Regions from separate parts of the Dactylosporangium maewongense genome, predicted to be linked through region 2. Evidence: riboswitches for the same ligand, from Rfam matches in the RefSeq annotation. Region 2 holds a riboswitch; the other holds the start of a gene.
What was found. A riboswitch is a leader RNA that binds a small molecule or an ion and turns the genes downstream of it on or off. The one in region 2 is predicted to bind glycine.
Positions count from the first base shown of each region.

Region 1 (7,341 bases), on a different contig from region 2:
CAAGCAGGAACGCGCCGTCTACACCCCGACCACCGCCGCGCTGCTCGCCGACCTGGCCAAGGCCGACGGTCAGGGCGACACCGCCGCGCTGCAGTACGTGTCGGCGTTCCCCGCCCTCGAGCAGGACGTCCTCGCCTACAACAAGACCAACCCGAAGGTGCCGCTGGTCGCGGTGTACCCGTCCAACGGCAGCGCCGACGCCGACAACCCGTACCTGATCCTCGACGCGCCCTGGGCGGAGAAGGACAAACAGGACACGGCGCGGCAGTTCCTCGCGTACCTGCGCGGGCCGCAGGGGCGCAAGGCGTTCCTCGACGCCGGGTTCCGCGACCCGAACCGCGACGCCGGCACCGCGCTGAGCGCCGACAACGCGTTCAGCGCGAAGATCAAGACGGTGCCGCGGGCGGTGCTGCTGCCGGAGTCGGTCAAGCAGTCGATGGACTCGTGGACGGCACTGACCCGCCCCACCAACGTCCTCATCGTCCTGGACATCTCCGGCTCCATGGCCGAGCAGGTCCCCGGCACCGGCCGCAACCGCATGCAGCTGGCGAAGGACGCCGCCCGGGAGGCCGTGCAGCTGTTCGACGGCGACGTCGACGCCGGCCTGTGGGTGTTCTCCACCCGGCAGAACGGCCAGCAGGACTACAGGTCCCTGATCCCGATCGGCCGGGTCGGCGACCAGCTCAGCGGCAAGTCCCGCCGGGAGCAGATGGTGGCCGCGATCGACAAGCTGACCCCGGTCGGCGACACCGGCCTGTACGACACGGCCGCCGCCGCCCAGCAGGCCGTGGTCGACGCGTACCAGCCCGGCGCCACGAACCTGGTGGTGCTGATGACCGACGGGAAGAACGACGACCCGACCGGCGGCCTCAGCCTCGACCAGCTGCGCCCGAAGCTCGAGGCGAACGCGGCGTCGGACAAGAAGGTGCCGATCGTGACCGTCGGGTACGGCAACGACGCGGACTTCGCGGCGCTGCAGGAGATCTCCCGGGTCAGCGGCGGCGCCCTCTACACGTCGAAGACCGCGTTCGACATCAACGAGGTCCTCCTCACCGCCATCTTCGGCAGGGTCTGACGCTCGGGGCCGGTCCGCTCACCATGAGAGCGGACCGGCCCGCCGTCAGGCGCTCAGGGCGGCCTTGATCGGGGCGGTCTTCGCGGCGGCCTCGGCGACCTCGGCGGCCGGGTCGCTGTCCCAGACGATGCCGCCACCCGCCCACACGTGCGCGAGACCGTCGGCGACGGCGACGGTGCGGATCGTCAGCCCCAGGTCGACGCGGAGGCTGCCGTCGGCGCCGTGGCCGATCCAGCCGGCGGCGCCCATGCTCGGGCCGCGCCCGACCGGCTCCAGCGCGCTGACGACCTCGATCGCGGCCAGCTTCGGCGCGCCGGTCACCGAGCCACCCGGCCACACCGCACCCAGCAGCCCGGCGAGGCCGACGCCGGGCGCCAGGTCGGCGCTGACCGTCGACTCCGCCTGCCACAGCCGCGACCAGCGGCGGATCGCGAACAGCTCGTCGACGCGGACGCTGCCGGTCCGGGCGACCCGGCCCAGGTCGTTGCGCTCCAGGTCGACGATCATGACGTGCTCGGCGCGTTCCTTCGCCGACGCGAGCAGCTCCGCGCGGCCCTGCGCGGTCGCCGGGCGGGTCCCCTTGATCGGGCGGGTCACCGCGCGGCCGCCGGCGACCTCGACGAGCGTCTCCGGCGACGCGCACGCCACCCACCAGCCGCCGTCCGCGCCGGACAGCACCCCGCCGTAGCGGGCACCCGGCAGCGCCGCGACCCTGGCGAGGGCGGCGCGGGGGTCGCCGGCGAACGGGGCGCTCGCGTGGCCGACGACGTTGGCCTGGTAGACGTCGCCGCGGGCGATCGCCGCCCGGACCGCCTCGACCGCGGCGGCGTGCTCCCCCGGGGTCCAGCTCGGCGTCCACGGGCCCACCCGGCCGTCGCGGGGCACGGCCGGCCCCGCGAACGCGTACGGCGGCGGGGTGTGGGCGTAGACGACCGCGACGAGGTCCGGCACGCCCGGCGCCGGCGACGCCACGGCCGACGGCGGCGCCAGGAGCACCGCCGCGCCACACACCCCGTCCGTCACCGTCCGTGACCGTGACACGTCGGAGACGGGCAATCCGGCGTCGACGAGGAACGCTTCCAGCAGTTGCAGAGGGTCACCGCCGTCGCGGGAACGCCACTCCAGCCGGGAACGCTCCCAAACGTGCGGCCGGCACGCCGGTTCCGACCCGGGAGGGTGCAGATCCACCGTCCCGGGCCAATACCCGACGACCGGTCCTAATGGGCTCATACGAATGGCGGATTATCCCCAAGTTGTGCCGTCACATGTGCGGATTCGTGTCGTTGGCCGTAGTAGCGTGCATCACTGGTCATGTGAACAACCCCACAGGCCCCACCAGAACCTCTCAAACGGAGACCCCGGATGCTCTGCCAGCACCAACCAGCGTGCCCCTCGGCCCACGACTCCGACCACGAAGCAGCCAGGATCCTGGCCTCGCACCCCGAGCAGGGGTGGAGCCTCCTGTGCAACGGAGTGATCGTCTTCGAGGACACCGGAGAGCTACTTCCTGACTGCAGCGTGATCGAACCGCACCGCGGCCCCGCCATGCACGTCCTCGTCGAAGCCGCCTGAGCGATCACGCTCCGTAGCCGCTCACTCCTCGAAGGCTGATGCCGGCGGGCACGAGCAGACCAGGTTCCGGTCGCCGTAGCTGTCGTCGATCCGCCGCACCGGCGGCCAGTACTTCGCCACCGTCACGCCGGCCGGGTAGGCGGCGAGCGACCGCGGGTAGGCGTGCGCCCACTCGTCCGCGGTGACGACCGCCGCTGTGTGCGGCGCGCCCGCCAGGGGGTTGTCCCCCGCCGGCCACTCCCCGGACGCCACCCGGTCGATCTCCTCACGGATCGCGATCATCGCGTCACAGAACCGGTCGAGCTCCGCCAGGTCCTCGCTCTCGGTCGGCTCCACCATCAGCGTGCCCGACACCGGGAACGACATCGTCGGCGCGTGGAACCCGTAGTCGATGAGCCGCTTCGCGACGTCCGCCACGCTCACACCGGTCGCCTTCGTGATCGTGCGCAGGTCCAGGATGCACTCGTGCGCGACGAGGCCCTCGCTGCCGCTGTACAGCACCGGATAGTGCTCCCGCAGCCGCGCCGCCACGTAGTTCGCCGCGAGGACCGCCGTCGCCGTCGCCTTCGTCAGCCCGTCCGGGCCCATCACCCGCAGGTACGCCCACGGGATCGGCAGGATCCCCGCGGACCCCCACGGCGCCGCCGACACCGGCCCGACCGGAGCCGCCACGCCGTCCTCCTCCAGGATCGGGTGCGACGGCAGGAACTGCGCCAGGTGGGCACGGACCGCGACCGGACCGACACCCGGGCCGCCGCCGCCGTGCGGGATGCAGAACGTCTTGTGCAGGTTCAGGTGCGACACGTCCGCCCCGAACTGCCCCGGCTTCGCGTAGCCGAGCAGCGCGTTGAGGTTCGCACCGTCGACGTACACCTGGCCGCCCGCCTCGTGCACCTTCGCGCACAGGTCGGAGATCCCCGTCTCGTACACCCCGTGCGTCGACGGATACGTCACCATGATCGCGGCCAGCCGGTCCCGGTGCAGCTCGATCTTCGCCTCGAGGTCACCGAGGTCGACGTTGCCCAACTCGTCACACGCCACCACCGCGACCCGCATGCCCGCCATCACGGCGCTCGCCGCGTTCGTGCCATGGGCGCTCGACGGGATCAGGCACATGTCCCGCCCGGTGTCGCCCCGCGAGTGGTGGTAGGCGCGGATCGCGAGCAGGCCCGCCAGCTCGCCCTGCGACCCCGCGTTCGGCTGCAGCGACACCGCGTCGTAGCCGGTGACCTCCGCCAGCCACCGCTCCAGGTCACCGATCAGCTTCCGGTAGCCCTGCGTCTGCGCCGCCGGCGCGAACGGGTGCACGTTGGCGAACTCCGGCCAGGTGATCGGCTCCATCTCCACGGTCGCGTTGAGCTTCATCGTGCACGACCCGAGCGGGATCATCCCCCGGTCGAGCGCGTAGTCCATGTCGGAGAGCCGCTTCAGGTACCGCAGCATCGCGGTCTCCGACCGGTGCGTGGAGAACACCGGGTGGCTCAGGTAGTCGCTGGTGCGGCGCAGCTCGGCCGGCACCACGTCCGCCGTGTCCAGCGCGGTCACGTCGACGTGCGCGAGACCGAACGCGGCCAGCACGTCACGCAGGTGCCCGAACGTCGTCGTCTCGTCGCACGCGATGCCGACCCGGTCGGCGTCGACCTGCCGCAGGTTGATCCCCCGGTCCGCGGCGGCACCGACGACGTCCTTCGCCTTCCCCGGTACGACGGCCGTCACCGTGTCGAAGAACGCCTCGTGCTCGGTGGTGACACCGCCGGCCCGCAGCCCCGCCGCCAGCCGCACCGCCATGTCGTGCGTGCGGGACGCGATCTCCCGCAGCCCGTCGGGGCCGTGGTAGACGGCGTACATGCTGGCCGTGACCGCGAGGAGCACCTGCGCGGTGCAGATGTTGCTGGTCGCCTTCTCCCGCCGGATGTGCTGCTCACGGGTCTGCAGGGCGAGCCGGTAGGCGGGGGCGCCGTCCGCGTCCTTGGACACGCCGACGAGCCGCCCCGGCAGGGTCCGCTCCAGGCCCTTGCGGACCGACATGTAGCCGGCGTGCGGGCCGCCGAAGCCCATCGGCACGCCGAACCGCTGCGCGCTGCCGACCGCGACGTCCGCGCCGAACGCCGCCGGCTCCTGCAGCAGGCACAGCGCGAGCAGGTCCGCGGCGAACGTGACGATCGCGCCCTTGTCGTGCGCCTGCCCGGTGATGTCCGCCAGGTCACGGACCGCGCCGGACGCGCCGGGGTACTGCAGGTGCAGGCCGAAGAACTCCGCTGGCAGCTCCTCGGTCCGCAGGTCCACCGTCTGGACGTCGATGCCGAGCGGCTCCGCCCTGGTCCGGATGACGGCGAGGGTCTGCGGCAGGACGTCGCTGTCGACGACGTACACGTCGGCCTTGACCTTCGACGAGCGCCGCGCCAGGGTCATCGCCTCAGCGGCGGCGGTCGCCTCGTCCAGCAGCGACGCGCCCGCGACCGGCAGCCCCGTCAGGTCCGTGATCACCGTCTGGAAGTTGAGCAGCGCCTCGAGGCGGCCCTGGCTGATCTCCGGCTGGTACGGCGTGTACGCCGTGTACCACGACGGGTCCTCAAGCACGTTGCGCAGGATGACCGGCGGCGTGTGCGTGCCGTAGTAGCCGAGGCCGATCATGCTGACGAGCGTCCGGTTCGCCGACGCGAGGGCGCGCAGCTCCCCCAGCACCTCGGCCTCGGACGCGGCCAGGGGCAGCTGGAGCGGCTGGTGCCAGCGGATCGAGCCGGGGATGGCCGCCGTCATCAACGCCTCGACGGAGTCGTACCCGACGGTCTTCAGCATCGTCGTCTGCTCGTCCGGCGACGGTCCGATGTGCCTGCTGGCGAAACTGGTCATTGGCCACACTCTTTCGGATCCGGGGGTCGGGGCTGCGCACGTCCCTCCCCCTCTGTCGTGTGGCCTCCAGAGGTGCCAACCCGTCGCGGTCCTTCTGCCTGAGAGGTTCCGGGGAGGATTTGCCCCTTCGGCGTCGCCCTGAACTCAGACGATCTCTCCCGCGCGGGTATTGCCGGCGATGCCTAATCTACCGGTTCTTTGACCATGGTCACGCGCCCGTGGTCCACACCACAGCGCGTAGCGCATCCTAGGACGCTAGGTTCATGGCTTACAGCGGGCTGAATTCGCGTCGACCATCAGAAGGCTGGCGTCCACCGCCTCGAAGTCGCTGCCCTTCAGCCCCTTGAGCGCGTTGAGCTGATCGTTGCTCCACCGGTCGTCCTGCGTGCCGGAGAAGAACCACGGCGAGCCGTTGTCGGCGAGGACGGCGCCGTACTGCTTGAGCGCCTGCGCCACCACCCGCGCCTGCGCCGGGAACTTCGAGATGTCGACGGACGCCTTCAGCCGGAACCGGGCACCCATCGGCGGCAGGTTCGCGTCGGTGCTGCTGGACGCCGCGTGCCGGGCGGGCCACACGTACGCGTTCCTCGTGCGCGGCGCGGTGAACCGGATCGCGTGGTCGATCCTGCCCTTGGTGACCTCGTCGGCGCGCGGCAGCCCGGCCAGGATCGACAGGCCCGCGGCGTCCGCCGACGTCCAGCCGGCCTTGCGCAGGTCGTTGCGGCGCAGGTCGAACACCGCCCCGGAGCCGGCCTTCCACGATCCGTCCGCGTTCGGGCGCGCGGCGTACAGCTCGTACACCTTGCAGGCCGCCGTGTCGTGCACGATGACGTGCCGGTCCCCGTCGGCGTTCGGCCCGCCCTCAACCTTGGCGTTGCGCGGGATCGGGTACGGGCCCTTGTCGCTCTCGTCCGCGTACTCGAAGCTGACCTTCACGCCGGCCTGCCCCTGCCCGACCATCGTGACCGGGATGCCGAACGGCGCGCCGTCGATGAGCCCCGAGCCGAAGTCCGGGTGCGCGTGCGCCTGCGCCCCGATGCTGCCGACCCACGCCGCCGAGTCCCGGTGCACCGGCAGCCTCGACACGTCGGCGTGCCACACGTTGTCCGCGGGGAAGATCGTGCACGCCCCGCTCGGCGCGGACGCGGACTGGCTCGCGGCGCCCAGGCCGCCGGCGCCGGACCCGCCCGTCGCGCCCGTCGCGCTCGGCGTCCCCGAGGCGGGTGCGGCGCTGCCCTTGCCCGGCGAGCTGCATCCGCTGACCGCCAAGACGGCGACGACGGCCAGCGCGGCGCTGCGCTTCAATGATCCTCCTCGGGTCGGCCCCCGATCCTCACGGACCTGCGCGCACAGTACGCGCACCCTGTGTCCGACCCGCAGCGCACCATCGCCGCGCAGCGCCGCCGTGCCGGGTCAGTCCGCCGCGCCGGCGGCCAGCTCCCGCACCTCCTGCGTGCAACGGCACGCCGCGGCGAACCTGGCCGCCCACCGGACCGCCTCGTCCCGGTCCGGCACCTCGAGGAGCGCGAACCCGCCGATGTGCTCCTTGGTCTCCGGGAACGGGCCGTCGGTGACCGAACCGTCCGCGGCCACGACCGTCGCGGGCTGCGCCGGCACCCCACCGCCGAACACCCACACGCCGGCGTCGCGGGCGTCCTGCGCCACCTCCTGCGCGGCCTTCGTCACGTCGGGCACGTCCTTCTCGGCGACGTTCATCCACCCCTCGTCGAACGAGACCAGGTAGTGCGGCATCCTGTTCCTCCTCGCCTCCGGCGGCCCCTCCGGCCGCCGCTCACCCGTCCTACGAACGGCCCGCCCCGGATCCGACAACCCGCCGCGAC
Region 1 covers NZ_BAAAQD010000011.1:4,375-11,715, reverse strand. Annotated here, with positions in the region: gene ABD332_RS26450 (substrate-binding and VWA domain-containing protein) at 1-1,075, shown strand, start outside; gene ABD332_RS26445 (chorismate-binding protein) at 1,121-2,305, opposite strand; gene ABD332_RS26440 (DUF5999 family protein) at 2,438-2,647, shown strand; gene gcvP (aminomethyl-transferring glycine dehydrogenase) at 2,669-5,500, opposite strand; glycine riboswitch at 5,577-5,671, opposite strand; gene ABD332_RS26430 (hypothetical protein) at 5,762-6,805, opposite strand; gene ABD332_RS26425 (YciI family protein) at 6,914-7,252, opposite strand.
Region 1: another riboswitch for glycine. It lies ahead of gcvP (aminomethyl-transferring glycine dehydrogenase); the one in region 2 lies ahead of gcvT (glycine cleavage system aminomethyltransferase GcvT).

Region 2 (7,341 bases):
GAGCCGGCGGGACCGCTCCGTGCACTGTGGACAGTCGCGGACGTGCCGGGCGATCCGCTTGCGCCACAACGGGTCCGGCTCGCCGTCCCAGCCGGCCACGACCTCGCGCAGCGCCGGGCAGCCGGGCGACGCGTCCAGGGCGCGGACCACCGAACGGGCCACGTCGAGCTGCTCGCGCATCCGCTGCACCCGCACCCCGGCGTGCGCGGCCGGCAGGTCGAGGGCGTCGGCGACCTCGGCGCGGGCCAGGTGACCGCCGGCCTCCAGCCACCACAGCGACAGCACCGTGCGGTGCGCCGGGTCCAGCCAGCGGGCCGCCTCCGCGATCCCCCGCTGCTCGACGTCCAGGACCTGCCGCAGCACGGCGAGGCCGACGAAGTCCGCCGACGGGTCGGCGGTGTCGGGCAGGCCGTCCGGCTGGTCCTCGCCGCGGGTCAGCCTGGCCCGGCGGGCCTCCGCGCGGGCGTCGGCGAGCTGCCGCAGGGCGATCGTCACCACCCACGACCGGAAACGCCCGGCGTGCCGTACCGTCGAAACCCCCGTCACGACGCGGACCATCGCGTCCTGGACGATGTCGTCGACGTCGAGGTCCCGGTCGGCGCCGCGGCCGACGACGGAGTAGACCAGCGGCAGGTAGCGCGCGGCGAGGGCCTCCACGGCGGCCCGGTCACCGTCGCGGGCCGCCGCCACGAGGACCTCGTCGGACTGTGCCACTGTCGTTCCCGTCTGTTCGTTCACCCTCTGGCGGACCCCCTCCGGTCTCGTGTCATAACACTTTCCGGGCTTGACGGGGCGGTGCGGCGGGACTTACGGTCCTGACCACAACCGCATATCGCGCTGCACGACCCGCGACGGGAGAGCCCTCGGTCAGTCCGAGGCGCCGAAGGAGCAACGTTCTCCCCAGAATCTCTCAGGCATCGGTACCGCCGCGGTCAGGCGACTCTGGAAAGTCAGGACGATCCGTGTCCTGCGCCCACGGTGCAAACCGTCCCGCTCGTCGCGGGCGGCGAAGCTCTCAGGCTCCGATGACAGAGCGGGGAGGTCACCCAGCAGGGGTGCCGTCCGCGACGGCATCCGGACCCAGGGAGCCTCCGTGACACCGCTCTTCGACGTGCACCGCGATCTCGGCGCCACCTTCACCTCCTTCGCCGGCTGGCGCATGCCGCTGCGCTACCAGGGGGACCTCGCCGAGCACCACGCGGTGCGGCGCGCCGCCGGGTTGTTCGACCTGTCGCACATGGGCCAGCTCGAGGTCACCGGCGCCGACGCGGGCCGGTTCCTCGACTACGCGCTCGTCGGCAGGCTGTCGGCGATCGAGGTGGGGCGCGCCCGGTACACGATGCTGTGCCACGACACCGGCGGGGTCCTCGACGACCTCGTCGTCTACCGCCTCGCGGACCGGCGCTACCTGGTGGTCGCGAACGCCGCCAACACCGCCGTCGTCTTCGCGATGCTCCGCGAGCACGCCGACGGTTTCCACGTCACCGTCCGCGACACGTCCGCCGACTGGGCGCTGATCGCCGTGCAGGGGCCTTCGGCGGCGTCGATCCTCGACCCGGGGCCGCTGCGGTACTACGCGATCCGCCCGTTCCCGCTCGCCGGGCGGGACGTGCTGCTGGCGCGGACCGGGTACACCGGCGAGGACGGCTTCGAGGTCTACTGCCGCCCGGATGACGCCGTCGCCGTGTGGCGGGCGCTGCTCGACCGCGGCCCGACGCCGGCGGGGCTGGCCTGCCGCGACACGCTGCGCCTCGAGGCGGGGATGGCGCTGTACGGGCACGAGCTGTCCGTCCGGCGGACCCCGCTGCAGGCCGGCCTCGCCCGCCTCGTCGACTTCTCCAAACGCGACTTCGTCGGCGCCGCCGCCCTGCGCCGCCAGCGCGACTCGGCGCCGGTCGAGGTCCTGGCCGGGCTCGTCACCGGATCCCGACGGGCGCCGCGCGCCGGCTACCAGGTGCTCGACCCGGCGACCGGCGCGATGGCCGGCACCGTCACCAGCGGCGCGCTGTCGCCGACCCTCGGCCATCCCGTCGCGATGGCGTACGTGCCGCCCGCCCTCGCCGAGCCCGGGACCCGGCTCGCCGTCGACGTCCGCGGCGCGAGCGTCGACGCCACCGTCGTGCAACTGCCCTTCTACGTCGCACCGCCGAAGTGAACGTCATGTCGTCGAACCAGCCGGAGATGAGCGCCATGTCCGCGATCCCGTCGCACCTGTCCTACACGCGTGACCACGAGTGGTTCTCCGACGGCGTCGTCGGCATCACCGCGTTCGCCGCGTCCGCGCTCGGCGACATCGTCTACGTGCAGCTGCCCGAGGTCGGCACGCTGGTCACCGCCGGCGAGCCGTGCGGGGAGATCGAGTCGACGAAGTCCGTCAGCGACCTCGTCGCGCCCGCCGACGGCGTCGTCGTCTCGGTCAACCCGCTCATCGCCACCGAACCGGGAGCGGTCAACGACGACCCGTACCGGCGCGGCTGGCTCTTCACGCTCCGCCTCACGGGCGCCGCCCCCGAGCTGCTCGACGCCGCCGCCTACGCCGCCCTGGTCGGGTGAGCCCGTTGGCGCTGAGCGCGTTCGACCTGTACTCCGTCGGCATCGGCCCGTCGTCGTCGCACACCGTCGGCCCGATGCGCGCCGCCCGCCGCTTCGCGTCGGCGCTGGACGGGCTGCCGGTCGCCCGGGTGCGGGCGGAGCTCTTCGGCTCGCTCGGCGCCACCGGCCACGGCCACGGCTCCGCGAAGGCCGTCGTCCTCGGCCTGCTCGGGGAGGACCCGGCGACCGTCGACACCGACACCGCCGACGAACGCGTCGACGACGTCCGCCGCACCGGCCTGCTCCGCCTCGCCACCGGCCGTGCCGTCGCGTTCTCCGTCGACGACGACGTCGTCCTGCACCGGCGCAAGTCGCTGCCCGAGCACCCGAACGGCATGCGGTTCGCCGCCTTCTCCGCCGACGGCGCGCCGCTGCTCGAGCGGACGTACTTCTCCGTCGGCGGCGGTTTCGTGGTCGGCGACACCGGCATCGTGCCCGACACCACGCGGCTGCCGCATCCGTTCGCGACCGGCGGCGAGCTGCTGGCCCTGTGCGCCTCGCTGGACCTGCCGGTGAGCGCCGTCATGTACGCCAACGAACGCGCCTGGCGCCCCGACGCCGAGACCCGGGCCGGGCTGCTGCACCTGTGGTCCGTCATGCAGGCGTGCGTCGACCGTGGCTGCTCCCGCGACGGCGTCCTGCCCGGCGGGCTGCGCGTGCCGCGGCGGGCGCCGGCACTGTACCGCGACCTGAAGGCCTCCGCCGACGGCGCCGACCCGCTGAAGGTCCTCGACTGGGTGAACCTCTACGCCCTCGCCGTCAACGAGGAGAACGCCTCCGGCGGCCGCATCGTCACCGCCCCGACCAACGGCGCCGCCGGCATCATCCCCGCCGTCCTGCACTACTACACGCGCTTCGTCCCCGGCGCCACCGACGACGGCGTCGCCCGCTTCCTCCTCACCGCCGCCGCCATCGGCATCCTCATCAAGGGCAACGCCTCCATCTCCGGCGCGGAGGTGGGCTGCCAGGGCGAGGTGGGCTCGGCGTGCGCGATGGCCGCCGCCGGCCTGTGCGAGGTCCTCGGCGGCACCCCCGCCCAGGTGGAGAACGCGGCCGAGATCGGCCTGGAGCACAACCTGGGCCTCACCTGCGACCCGGTGGGCGGCCTCGTCCAGATCCCCTGCATCGAACGCAACGCCATCGCCAGCGTGAAGGCCATCAACGCCGCCCGTCTCGCCCTGAACGGCGACGGCAGCCACAAGGTCACCCTCGACAAGGCGATCCGCACCATGCGCGACACCGGCCGCGACATGTCAGTGAAGTACAAGGAAACCGCCCGCGGCGGCCTGGCCGTCACCGTCATCGAGTGCTGAGCTGTAATTCCCCCCACCGCTGACGCGGCGGGGCCCGGCGGGGATTCTCACCCGCACCCCAATGCGCCGCGAGCGGCGCACAGCCCGCGCGGCGCGCGTGGCTGGAATTGCGCGTGCGCGCACCATCCCGGCCCCTCCTCGTGTTCTCGCCTGTCGTTGCCCTCGTTCTGCCTGCACCTCTTTCGCTCTGTCCTTGCCCCTCGCGCTGCCTACGCATCCTCGCTCCGTCCTTGCCCCTCGCGCTGCCTTGCCCGCTCGCCCCGCTACGCGTCCCCGCCCCGCCGCTCCAACTGTTCGGGCTGGCGCGCCGCGCAACCCTCCCACCGACGTTGGTCAATGCCCTGAATAGCCCCTTTTCGCGATCGACGCTGCGCGATCCGCTCCGGTTTCAGTGATCGCTTGGGGGGTAGATCGCGCAACGTCTATTGGATTGATACCGCAAACCAGGGCATTGACCAACGTCTGTGCGGGCGCGCAACGAAGAGCGATGCAGCGCAGAGAGGTGCGTGACCCAGAGCGGAACGGAGCGCGGGGCGGCGGGAGGAGTGGGGCGGGAGCGTTCGGCCGCTGTGGAATGACAGGCGTCGCGAGGGCGATGAGCTCCGGGCTCCGTGGGAGCGGCGAACATCGCGGGTTCCGTGGTCCGGTGGAGTTTGTGCGCCCACGGCGGGTGGCGTCGCGCGGTCGGTGAGGGTTTCCTGCTGGTGCGTGGAGGGCCGCGCGCGGCGGCGTCGACGTTGGCGGTCCCGTCGGTGCACGGAGAGCCGCGCATGGGCGATCGGGGACCTGTCCATTCGCGGTGATCCATGGCGCGGGTATCATGTAGGTGGGAGCCGCACAGCGCCGCGGACAGCATCTGAGCTGCGCCGCAGGCGTCGCCATGCATGCAACTCGCATCGACGTGACGGAGTTCCCAGTGCAACTTTCAGCCCGTATGAGACCGTTCGCCATCGGCGCGGTCGCCACCCTGGCCGCCGCGGTGGCCGCGGTCGTCGTCGCGCAGAGTCCCGCCGCCGCGCACGGCTCGGTCACCGACCCGCCGTCGCGCAACTACGGCTGCTGGGCCAGGTGGGGCAGCGACTTCCAGAACCCGAACATGTCCCAGACCGACCCGATGTGCGCCCAGGCCTGGCAGGCCAACCCGGACACGATGTGGAACTGGAACGGCCTCTACCGTGAGGGCGTCGCCGGCAACCACCAGGCCGCCATCCCCGACGGTCAGCTGTGCAGCGGTGGGCGTACACAGAACGGCCGGTACGCCTCCATGGACACCGTCGGGGCGTGGGTCGCCGCGACGAAGCCGAACAACTTCACGCTGACCCTCACCGACGCCGCCCAGCACGGCGCCGACTACCTGCGCGTCTACATCACCAAGCAGGGGTTCGACCCGACCACGCAGCCGCTGACGTGGGCGAGCCTCGAGCTGGTCAACAGCACCGGGCGGTACGCGCCGGCGCCGCAGTACCAGGCGCAGGTCAACGCCGGGAGCCGGACCGGCCGGCACGTCATGTACACGATCTGGCAGGCCAGCCACCTGGACCAGTCGTACTACTTCTGCAGTGACGTGATCTTCACCGGTGGGCCCGGGCCTTCGAACAGCGCGTCGCCGTCGCGGTCGCCTTCCACGTCGCCGTCGGCCTCGCGGTCGCCGTCGACGTCACCGTCGGCGTCGGTCTCGGTGCCGCCGGGCGGCTGCTCGGCGAGCTACGCCAAGACCAGCGAGTGGAGCGGCGGCTTCGGCGCCAACGTGACCGTCACCGCCGGCGCGGCCGGGACCAACGGCTGGACGGTCCGCCTGACCTGGGCCAACGGCCAGACGATCACCTCGTTCTGGAACGCGGCGATCACGTCCAGCGGGGCCGTCTCGACGGCCACGAACGTGAGCTACAACGGCAAGCTGGGCGCCGGGCAGTCCACGAGCTTCGGCTTCAACGGCTCCTGGAACAGCACCAACTCGGCACCGGCGGTGACCTGCACCGCCACCTGACCCCGCGCCTTGCGGAGCACATGACTTTCGAGATAGCTTTCATGAAAGCTTTTCTCGGAGGTGTACGTGCATCGTCAGGTGCTCATTCAGAACGCTCACGTCGTGCCCGGCAACGGTCCGGAGTTGCCGGGCACCGACGTTCTCTGTACCGGCGGCGTGATCACGGCCGTCGGTCCTTCGCTCGCCGCCCAGGCCGATCCGTCGTGTGAGGTCATCGACGCGACGGGGCTCACCGTGACCGCGGGGTTCGTCGACGCGCACCGGCACGTGTGGCAGGCGCCGCTACGCGGCGCCGGCGCCGACATGCCCATGTCCCGGTACTTCGTGGAGGTGCTCGGCGCCGCCCTGGCCGCGATGTCCCCCGCCGACGCCGGCCGGGCGACGCTCCTCGGCGCCCGCGCGGCACTCAACGCGGGCGTCACCACGGTCTTCGACTACAGCAACGCGACCCACTCCCCCGAGCACACCGACGCGGTGGTCGAGGCGTTCGAGACGTCCGGCATCCGCGCCGTGGTCGGGTTCTGCGACCCCGCCTCACTCGGGCGCGCCACCGGCCGGGTCACGGGCGCGCTGTCGATCCTCGGCCCCGAGTACGGCGACTGGGACACCGCCGCCGCCGCGATCAGGCGGGGCCGGGAGCTCGGCGTGATGGTCGCGGCGCACGTCGCCGGCCCGTGCGTGCGGCGGCTGCACGACGAGGGGCTGCTCGGCCCGCACCTGCAGCTCGTGCACCTCAACGCGGTCACCGCCGACGACGCGAAGCTGCTCGCCGAGTCGGGCACGGCCGTCGTGGTGACGCCGACGGTGGAGGCGGTGATGGGGCACGGCGGGTCCGTGTACGGGCGGCTGGCGGAGGCCGGCGCGCGGCCCGCGTTCGGCGTCGACGTCGTGATCAACAACCCGCCGGACCTGTTCGAGCCGCTGCGGGACACGCTGCGCACGGCCCGGCTGGCGACGGGTTCCGCGTCGGTGCCGCCGTCCGGGGACCTGCTGCTCGCGGCGACACTCGACGGCGCCAGGGCCGTGGGTCTCGCCGGCGTCGTCGGTACCGTCGAAGCGGGCGGACGCGCCGACCTGCTGCTCCTGGACGGGCTCGGCCACCTGCGGGGCGACCGGGCGGGCGCGGTCGTCTCGTGCGTGACCGCGTCGGACGTGCGGACCGTGCTGGTGGACGGCCGCGTGGTGAAGCGGGACTTCGCCCTGCTGGTCTGACGTGCGTCGGGGGCGGGACGCGCGCGCGTCCCGCCCCCTGTTTCGCGGGTGGATCAGAAGTTGTCGGCGGTGCGGATCCGGCCGCGGAGGAAGGCGCCGGAGGTGGTCAGCTGGTTCGGGTTCGTCCAGCTGCCCGCCGAGCAGGTGCCCGGCTTGAACGCGGCGCTGCTCTCGTTCGCGTCCGAGTACGTCCAGTTCGCGTAGCTGATCTTCTTCGAGTCGAGCAGGTCCAGCCAC
Region 2 covers NZ_BAAAQD010000010.1:128,417-135,757, reverse strand. Annotated here, with positions in the region: gene ABD332_RS25180 (RNA polymerase sigma factor) at 1-714, opposite strand, end outside; glycine riboswitch at 843-936, shown strand; glycine riboswitch at 937-1,042, shown strand; gene gcvT (glycine cleavage system aminomethyltransferase GcvT) at 1,094-2,155, shown strand; gene ABD332_RS25170 (glycine cleavage system protein H) at 2,161-2,553, shown strand; gene ABD332_RS25165 (L-serine ammonia-lyase) at 2,559-3,905, shown strand; gene ABD332_RS25160 (lytic polysaccharide monooxygenase auxiliary activity family 9 protein) at 4,840-5,892, shown strand; gene ABD332_RS25155 (amidohydrolase family protein) at 5,995-7,104, shown strand; gene ABD332_RS25150 (cellulase family glycosylhydrolase) at 7,158-7,341, opposite strand, start outside.